One region of the Streptomyces sp. NPDC048623 genome, then DNA from elsewhere that is predicted to be linked to it. Evidence: riboswitches for the same ligand, from Rfam matches in the RefSeq annotation. Region 1 holds a riboswitch; the other holds the start of a gene.

Evidence for each region. Region 1 has a riboswitch for cobalamin ahead of AB0C73_RS23880 (cobalamin biosynthesis protein). Riboswitches for the same ligand answer to the same signal wherever they lie in the genome.
Region 2: linked by a shared signal. The riboswitch ahead of AB0C73_RS04430 (ribonucleoside-diphosphate reductase subunit alpha) and the one ahead of AB0C73_RS23880 (cobalamin biosynthesis protein) in region 1 are both predicted to bind cobalamin.

Annotation. Positions count from the first base shown of each region.
Region 1 is NZ_JBEZHV010000017.1:108,764-113,172, reverse strand. Features, by position in the region: gene AB0C73_RS23895 (alpha/beta hydrolase) at 1-154, opposite strand, end outside; gene AB0C73_RS23890 (inorganic phosphate transporter) at 548-1,828, shown strand; gene AB0C73_RS23885 (hypothetical protein) at 1,862-2,083, shown strand; cobalamin riboswitch at 2,216-2,349, shown strand; gene AB0C73_RS23880 (cobalamin biosynthesis protein) at 2,383-3,387, shown strand; gene AB0C73_RS23875 (cobyric acid synthase) at 3,384-4,409, shown strand, end outside.
Region 2 is NZ_JBEZHV010000002.1:303,781-308,189, reverse strand. Features, by position in the region: gene AB0C73_RS04430 (ribonucleoside-diphosphate reductase subunit alpha) at 1-2,191, opposite strand, end outside; cobalamin riboswitch at 2,319-2,488, opposite strand; gene AB0C73_RS04425 (GNAT family N-acetyltransferase) at 2,490-3,008, opposite strand; gene mctP (monocarboxylate uptake permease MctP) at 3,091-4,409, opposite strand, start outside.

The DNA.
Region 1 (4,409 bases):
TGGCGTGCACGGTGAGTTTCGGGTCGCCGGGGAGGGGGCGGCCCGAGGGCACCCCCAGGGCGGCGTCGCTGGCGTACCGGCCGGCCGCCACCGCGGCCGCGCCGACACCTATCACTGTGGTGACGGCCGCTGCCGTCGCTGTAGCCGGGCGCACGCTCCCAGTGTCGGCAGCCCGCCCGCGCCCTGCCACCGGGCGGGCCCTCCTCGGGTGACGCGGGCGGCATGGGCGGCACGGGCGCCGCGGCAGGGCTCCCGCCCGGGTGTGACGTGGGTCTCAGCCGCCGGGTCCTCCGTACGCCTTGAGTGGTCCATGGGGCGATACGGGGTGAGAGTGGAGGAAGCTACGCGCGTTGCGCCGAGCCCGGAACGGCACGGTTTACCCGGGGTCGCACCCTGCCCGCATCGTGGACACTCGTACGAACACAACCGGAAGCGGAACCTCCGCACCTCGGATTGGGACACCACTGCGCCCGACCCAGTTCACCTTCCGTTCACCCAGGTTGCGTACGTTCAACCAGCCACTGACGTCAAACGATTGCCTGGGTAAATGGAACACATCACGCTGCTGCTCGCGATTGTGGTCGTGACAGCTCTCGTGTTCGATTTCACGAACGGTTTCCACGACACCGCCAACGCGATGGCGACGACCATCTCGACCGGTGCCCTCAAGCCCAAGACGGCGGTGGCCATGTCCGCCGTGCTGAACCTGGTCGGCGCGTTCCTGTCGGTGGAGGTCGCCAAGACGATCTCCAAGGGGCTCGTCAACGAGGAGGGCATCCAGCCCGAAGTCATCCTCGCCGCGCTCGTCGGCGCGATCCTCTGGAATCTGGTGACCTGGCTGGTCGGACTCCCGTCCAGCTCCTCGCACGCCCTCATGGGCGGCCTCATCGGCGCCACGGTCGCCTCGATCGGCCTCAGCGGCGTCCACGGCGACGCCGTCGTGACCAAGGTGCTCATCCCCGCGGTCGCCGCGCCCGTCGTCGCCGGCGTGGCCGCGATGCTCGCCGCCCGTCTGACGTACCGCCTCGACAGGAAGACGGACGCCAAGACGACGGCGAAGGGCTACCGCGCCGGTCAGATCGCCTCCGCCGGTCTGGTCTCGCTCGCCCACGGCACCAACGACGCCCAGAAGACCATGGGCATCATCACCCTCGCCCTGGTCGCCGGCGGCGTCCTCGCCCCCGGCTCCAACCCGCCGGTCTGGGTCATCGTCTCCGCCGGTACGGCGATCGCGCTCGGCACCTTCCTCGGCGGCTGGCGCATCATCCGCACCATGGGCAAGGGCCTCACGGACCTCCAGCCGCAGCAGGGCTTCGCCGCCCAGACCAGCGCGGCCACCGCCATCCTGGCCTCCTCCCACCTCGGCTTCTCGCTCTCCACCACCCACGTCGTCTCCGGCGGCGTGATGGGCGCGGGCCTGGGCCGCAAGGGCGGTGTCGTCCGCTGGTCGACCGCCACCCGCATGTTCATCGCCTGGGGTCTGACCCTCCCGGCCGCCGGCCTGGTCGGCGCCGGTGCCGAGTTCGTCGCCCGCCAGGGCCAGTGGGGCGTCTACGTCGTCGCGACCTTCCTGGTCGCCTCCTGCATCGGCATCTGGCTGGTCTCGCGCCGCCAGGTGGTCGACCACACCAACGTCAACGACGTGCACGACGTCGAGGCCGGCGCCGAGACGGAGCCCGCGGGCGTCGTCACCACCGCCATCGCCGCCGTCACCCCGCCGCCGGCCGGCTCCGTGGCCGCCGTCGCCGACACGGACCTGAAGACCACCATCCCCGCCCCGAACCCCGCGGACCCGGCCGCTCCCCCGGCCCCCGCCGCCGCGGTCTGACGACCGGACCGAGGAAAAGGAACCGGAACCATCATGAAGATCGACTGGGCAGCTCTCGGCTCCGTCTTCGGAGTCAGCCTCGTGGCCACCGTGGCCCTCGTGGGCCTCTTCACCCTCGGGGTCGTCGGCCTCGGCAAGCAGGAGGAGGCCGCGGCCAAGGGAGGCTCCGCCGCTCTGGCCCGTACCGGCGCCTACGCGTGCTTCGCGCTGTGCGCGGCGGCCGTGGCGTACGGCATCTATCTGATCGTCGCCTGACGGAACGTTCACGCAGTGGGGCGGTCCGCACCTCCGGGTGCGGACCGCCCCACTGCCGTATGCGCGGTGCCGTGTTTGTGGTGCTTCGCACAGTGACCCGTCGCAGGTCAAGGGTGAGTTGACGGGTGTTCGCGGGGCGTGGTGGACTGCCGGGGCCAATACGGCGGCAAGAAGAGGAAGTCCGGTGCGATTCCGGCGCGGTCCCGCCACTGTGACCGGCCCCCAGGGCCGGGAGTCAGGAACTCTCGCCGCCGGTCACGTCGATCCAGGGCGCGGACCCTGAGTGAGGACACAGCGTCATGCCCGGCCGCGGCTCCAGACCGTCCGCCCGCACGTCCCTCTTCGCGTACGGAGCGGCCGCCGGCCTCGCCGTCGACCTGCTCCTCGGTGATCCGCGCCGCGGCCACCCCGTCGCCGCGTTCGGCCGGGCCGCGAGCGCCGTCGAACGGCGCCTGTACCGCGACGCCCGCGGCCGGGGCGCCCTGCACACCGCCGTCTGCGCGGGCGGCGCCGTGGCGCTCGGCGCCCTCGCCGCCCGTACGGTACGCGGCAGCCGCCTCGCGTCCGCCGCCCTGACCGCCGCCTCCGTGTGGGCCGTCGTCGGCGGTACGACCCTGGGCCGGGAGGCCCGCGCGATCGGCGGGGCGCTGGAGGCCGGGGACCTGGAGGTGGCCCGGGAACGGATGCCGCACCTCGTCGGGCGCGACCCGCAGGCCCTGGACGGCCCGGGGATGGCCCGCGCGGTCGTCGAGTCGGTCGCCGAGAACACCTCCGACGCCGTCGTCGGCGCGCTGGTCTGGGGCGCGGTCGCCGGTGTGCCCGGGCTGCTCGGCTTCCGCGCCGTGAACACCCTCGACGCCATGGTCGGCCACAGGTCGCCGCGCTACCGGCGCTTCGGCTGGGCCTCCGCCCGCCTCGACGACCTCGCCGGCGCCCCCGGCGCCCGGCTCACCGCCGCGCTCGCGACCGTGGCGGGCGGCGCCCCGCGGGCGGCGCTGCGCGCCTGGCGCGAGGACGCGGGCAAGCACCCGAGCCCCAACGCCGGTCCGGTCGAGGCCGCGTTCGCCGGGGCCCTCGGGGTACGACTCGGTGGCACCCTCTCGTACGGCGGACGGGTCGAGCACCGGCCCGTGCTCAACGGGGAGGGGCGGCCGGTGGAGGTCGCCGACATCGAGCGGGCCGTCACGCTCTCCCGCCGGGTGACGTGGCTGACCCTGGCCGCCTGTGTGGGCGGCCGGATCCTGATCGACACGGTGAAGACCGACACGGCGAAGACGGACACGGCGAAGCGGAGGACGAAGTGAGGGGTGGGGGGCTGCTCGTCGCCGGGACGACGTCCGACGCGGGCAAGAGCGTCGTGACGGCCGGCATCTGCCGGTGGCTGGTCCGGCAGGGCGTCAAGGTGGCACCGTTCAAGGGGCAGAACATGTCCCTCAACTCCTTCGTGACGAGGGACGGCGCGGAGATCGGCCGCGCCCAGGCCATGCAGGCGCAGGCCGCGCGCGTCGAGCCGACCGCGCTGATGAACCCGGTGCTGCTCAAGCCCGGCAGCGACCGCTCCAGCCAGGTCGTGCTGATGGGCAAGCCCGTGGGTGAGCTCAGCGCTCGCGGCTACCACGGAGGGCGGCAGAAGGAGCTGTTCGAGCCGGTGCTCGCGTGCCTGGAGGAGCTCCGGGCCACGCACGACGCGGTGATCTGCGAGGGCGCCGGCAGCCCGGCCGAGATCAATCTGCGGCGCACCGACATCGTCAACATGGGGATCGCGCGGGCCGCCCGGCTCCCGGTCGTCGTGGTCGGCGACATCGACCGCGGCGGGGTCTTCGCCCAGTTCTTCGGCACGACGGCGCTGCTCGCGCCCGAGGACCAGGAGCTGGTCGCGGGCTACCTCGTCAACAAGTTCCGCGGGGACGTGAGCCTCCTGGAGCCGGGCCTCGACATGCTGCTCGGCCTCACCGGGCGCCCGACCCTCGGCGTCCTGCCGTACGCCCACGGCCTCGGCATCGACGAGGAGGACGGCCTGCGGGTCTCCCTGCGGGGCGCGGTCCGCGAGTCGGTCGTGGCGCCGCCGGTCGGCGCGGACGTGCTGCGGGTCGCCGTCTGCGCCGTACCGCTCATGTCCAACTTCACGGACGTCGACGCGCTGGCGGCGGAGCCGGGCGTGGTCGTGCGGTTCGTCGACCGCCCGGAGGAACTCGCCGACGCGGACCTGGTGGTCGTGCCGGGGACCCGGGGCACGGTCAAGGCGCTCGCGTGGCTGCGCGAGCGCGGCCTCGCCGACGCGCTCGTCCGGCGGGCCGCCGAGGGCCGCCCGATCCTCGGCATCTGC
Region 2 (4,409 bases), on a different contig from region 1:
CGTACATCGACGACAGCTTGCCGATGGTCGGCGTCTCCATGAAGAGGTTCAGGGACTGCGACTGGTCGAGGAAGGGGGTGCGGGCGGCGGCCATGTCGATCAGGCCGCGCTGCGGGATCTCCCAGGCCGTGCGGTACAGCTCGCGCACCTCGGCCGGCACCCAGCCGAAGCCCTGCACCGAGCCGTTGGACTCCCGCAGCGCCTCGCGGGTCTGCGCGTCCCACACGCCGAGCCGCTTCAGCTCGTCCACCAGGTACGAGTTGACCTGGAGGAACTCGCCGGACAGCGTCTCGCGCTTGAACAGGTTGGACACCTGCGGCTCGATGCACTCGTAGACACCGGCGATCGAGGCGATCGTCGCGGTCGGGGCGATGGCGAGGAGGAGGGAGTTGCGCAGGCCGGTCGACGCGATCCGCTCGCGCAGCGCGGCCCAGCGCTCCGGCCAGGTCAGCTCGACGTCGTAGTGGTCGGGGTGCAGCACCCCGCGCGCGGTGCGGGTCTTCTCCCAGGCGGGGAGCGGGCCGTTGCGCTCGGCGAGGTCGGCGGAGGCCTCGTACGCGGCGAGCATGATCCGCTCGGCGATCCGGGTGGACAGGGCGCGGGCGGCGGGGGAGTCGAAGGGCAGCTTCAGCTGGAAGAAGACGTCCTGGAGGCCCATCGCGCCCAGGCCCACCGGGCGCCACTTGGCGTTGGAGCGGCCGGCCTGCTCGGTCGGGTAGAAGTTGATGTCGACGACCCGGTCGAGGAAGGTCACGGCGGTGCGCACGGTCGCGTCGAGCCGCGCCCAGTCCATCTCCCCGTCCACCACGAAGGCGCCGAGGTTGACCGAGCCGAGGTTGCAGACCGCGGTCTCGCCGTCGTCGGTGACCTCGATGATCTCGGTGCACAGGTTCGAGGAGTGCACGACCGCGCCGGGCTCGGCGGTCTGGTTGGCGGTCCGGTTGGAGGCGTCCTTGAAGGTCATCCAGCCGTTGCCGGTCTGCGCGAGGGTGCGCATCATGCGCCCGTACAGGTCGCGGGCCGGCATGGTCTTGCGGGCCAGGCCCGCCGCCTCGGCCTTGCGGTACGCGGCGTCGAACTCCTCGCCGTACAGGTCGACCAGCTCGGGCACGTCGGCCGGCGAGAACAGCGACCACTCGGCGTCCGCGTTGACCCGGCGCATGAACTCGTCCGGGATCCAGTGCGCCAGGTTGAGGTTGTGCGTACGGCGGGCGTCCTCGCCGGTGTTGTCGCGGAGCTCCAGGAACTCCTCGATGTCCGCGTGCCAGGTCTCCAGGTAGACCGCGGCGGCGCCCTTGCGGCGGCCGCCCTGGTTCACGGCGGCGACGGACGCGTCGAGGGTCTTGAGGAAGGGGACGATGCCGTTGGAGTGCCCGTTGGTGCCGCGGATCAGCGAACCGCGGGCGCGGATGCGGGAGTAGGCGAGGCCGATGCCGCCGGCGTGCTTGGAGAGGCGCGCGACCTGGTGGTAGCGGTCGTAGATGGAGTCCAGCTCGTCGAGCGGGGAGTCGAGCAGGTAGCAGGACGACATCTGCGGGTGGCGGGTGCCGGAGTTGAAGAGCGTGGGGGAGGAGGGCAGGTAGTCGAGCCGGCTCATCAGCCCGTACAGCGCCGTCACCTCGTCGAGCGCGCGGACCGAGTCGTCCTCGGCGAGACCGGCCGCGACGCGCAGCATGAAGTGCTGGGGGGTCTCGACGACCTTGCGGGTGATCGGGTGGCGGAGCAGGTAGCGCGAGTAGAGGGTGCGCAGGCCGAAGTAGCCGAAGCGGTCGTCGGCGGCCGGGTCGATCGCCGCGTCCAGGCGGTCGGCGTGCAGCGCGACGAACTCGGCGGTGCGGTCGGCGATCAGGCCCTCGCGGTGCCCGACGGCGACGGAGGCGGAGAAGGAGACCGCGCCCTGGCCGGCCGCCTCCTCGGCGACGGTACGGGTGAGCAGGCGGGCGGCGAGCCGGGAGTACGCCGGGTCCTCGGCGATCAGACCGGCGGCGGCCTCGGTGGCCAGCTCGCGCAGCTCCGCCTCGTCCGAGCCGGGGTGCCGGCCGCGCAGCGCGGCGGCGGCGACCCGGCCGGGGTCGGTGTCCGGGAGGTCGGCGGTGAGATCGGTCAGGGTCCGCAGCAGTGTGGTGCCGGGGCCGTCGGTCTCGACCGCGGAAGCCTCGGCCGAAGCCGGATCGGCGGGCGCGATGGTCACGTGGGGGCTCTCCCTCGCTCGGCTCGGGGCCAGGACGGGAGGCGGGAAACGGGCGCCGTACGCACGGCGGCGCCGCGTCCACCGGCCCACTCCGCGAGGCCCGGACGTCTGTGGCACCCGGAACGGACGGTCCGGGCGCGCTGTCGGCAGGTCCTCGGACTCACGTCGTACGGAAACGCACTTGGTACACCGTTGCGGGACAGTTCCGGATTTGCACCGGATTCCCCTGCGACGACAGCGAGGATGAGCATACATGTGGGGGGCGCTCCTCGGAGCACCCCCCACATGTTGTGTGTCGTCAGCTAGCGTGCAACTCCAGGCAGTAGCAGAGCAGCGTGAATTCCGGCTGGTCGGGGATGGGGCTCCAGTCCCGTTCCGGGGTGCGGTGGAAGCCGAGCCGCTCGTAGATCCGGTGTGCGGTGCGCATCTCGGGCTGGGTGGACAGGACGATCCTCTCGCAGCCGGGGACGGCCCGGGCGCGTTCGACGCAGGCCCGGACGAGCGCCTCGCCGACGCCGCGGCCGCGGGCCGCGCGGTCGACGGCCAGCATCCGGATCTCGGTCTCGCCCTCGGTGGCGCGGTCGCCCATCACGCCGGGGGCCGGGACGAAGGTCACGCCGCCGAGGACGGTGCCGTCCGCGTCCACGGCGGCCAGCACCTCGGCGACCTCGGCCCGTCCGGCCACGTTCCGCAGATGCCCGTAGTACCAGTCGTCCTCGCCGTGGAGGAGGAACCCGTCGTCGAGGTAGGCCCGTCCGGTGAGTTCGCCGAGGGTCTCGTACTCCTGCGGCCGTACCGCTCTGATCATGAAGTCCATGCCCGGCAGTCTGCCCCCGGTACGGCTCCGCCCGCCCCCGGGTTTCCGGAGGCGGGCGGAGCGTACGGAGGGACTGGTGCGATCAGTGGTCGGCGGCGCCGACCTTCGGCAGCTCGGTGACGACGCCCGCGTCACCCGCGTCGGCCGTGTAGTCCGCCGGCGAGGTCTCGTCCACGCCGTCCGGGGCCTTGACGGCCTTCAGGACGAAGGTGAGGACCACGGTGACGAGCACGTTGAGGACGAAGGCGGTGAGGGCGATGTAGCCCATCTCGCCGATGCCCGGGATCTCGGCGGCGGAGCCGCCGAAGTGCTTCTGGGTCGGGCTCGCGACGCCGTACGCGGCGACCGTCCCGTACACCATGCCGACCGCCCAGCCGGCGAGCAGCGCCCAGCGGTGCATCCAGCGGGTGAACAGACCGCCGACCAGGGCCGGGAAGGTCTGCAGGATCCAGATGCCGCCGAGCAGCTGGAAGTTGATCGCGACGGTCTTGTCCATGGTGAGGACGAAGATCAGCGCGCCGACCTTCACCAGGAGCGAGACCAGCTTGGAGACCTTGGTCTCCTGCTTGGGGGTCGCGTCGGGCTTGATGAAGTCCTTGTAGATGTTGCGGGTGAAGAGGTTGGCGGCGGCGATCGACATGATCGCGGCCGGGACGAGGGCGCCGATGCCGATGGCGGCGAAGGCCACGCCCGCGAACCAGTCCGGGAACATGTTCTCGAAGAGCTGCGGGATGGCGAGCTGGCCGTTGGTCACCTTCACGCCGGCCGCGATCGCCATGAAGCCGAGCAGCGCGAGCAGACCCAGCATCAGCGAGTACAGCGGCAGGATCGTGGTGTTGCGGCGGATCACCTCGCGGCTCTTGGAGGACAGCGTCGCGGTGATCGAGTGCGGGTACATGAACAGCGCGAGCGCCGAGCCGAGCGCCAGCGTCGCGTACGTCCACTGGCCCGTCTCGCCGGGCACCAGCGCGCCCTTGGGCTTGCCGGTGGCCGGGTTGACCGTGGCGAAGGCCTCGCTCGCCCTGCCGAAGATCTCGTCGAAGCCGCCCAGCTTGATCGGGATGTAGATGATCGCCACCGCGATGACGAGGTAGATGAGCGTGTCCTTGACGAAGGCGATGAGCGCCGGGGCCCGCAGACCGGACGAGTAGGTGTACGCGGCGAGCACGCCGAAGGCGATGAGCAGCGGCAGGTCCTTGACGAACCAGTGGGTGCTCTCGCCGCCGCCGACGCCCATCACGTCCAGGACGGCCTGGATGCCGACCAGTTGGAGCGCGATGTACGGCATGGTGGCGAGGATGCCGGTGATCGCGACCGCCAGGGACAGGCCCTTGGAGCCGAAGCGCCCGCGGACGAAGTCCGAGGTCGTCACGTATCCGTGCCTGTGCGACACCGACCAGA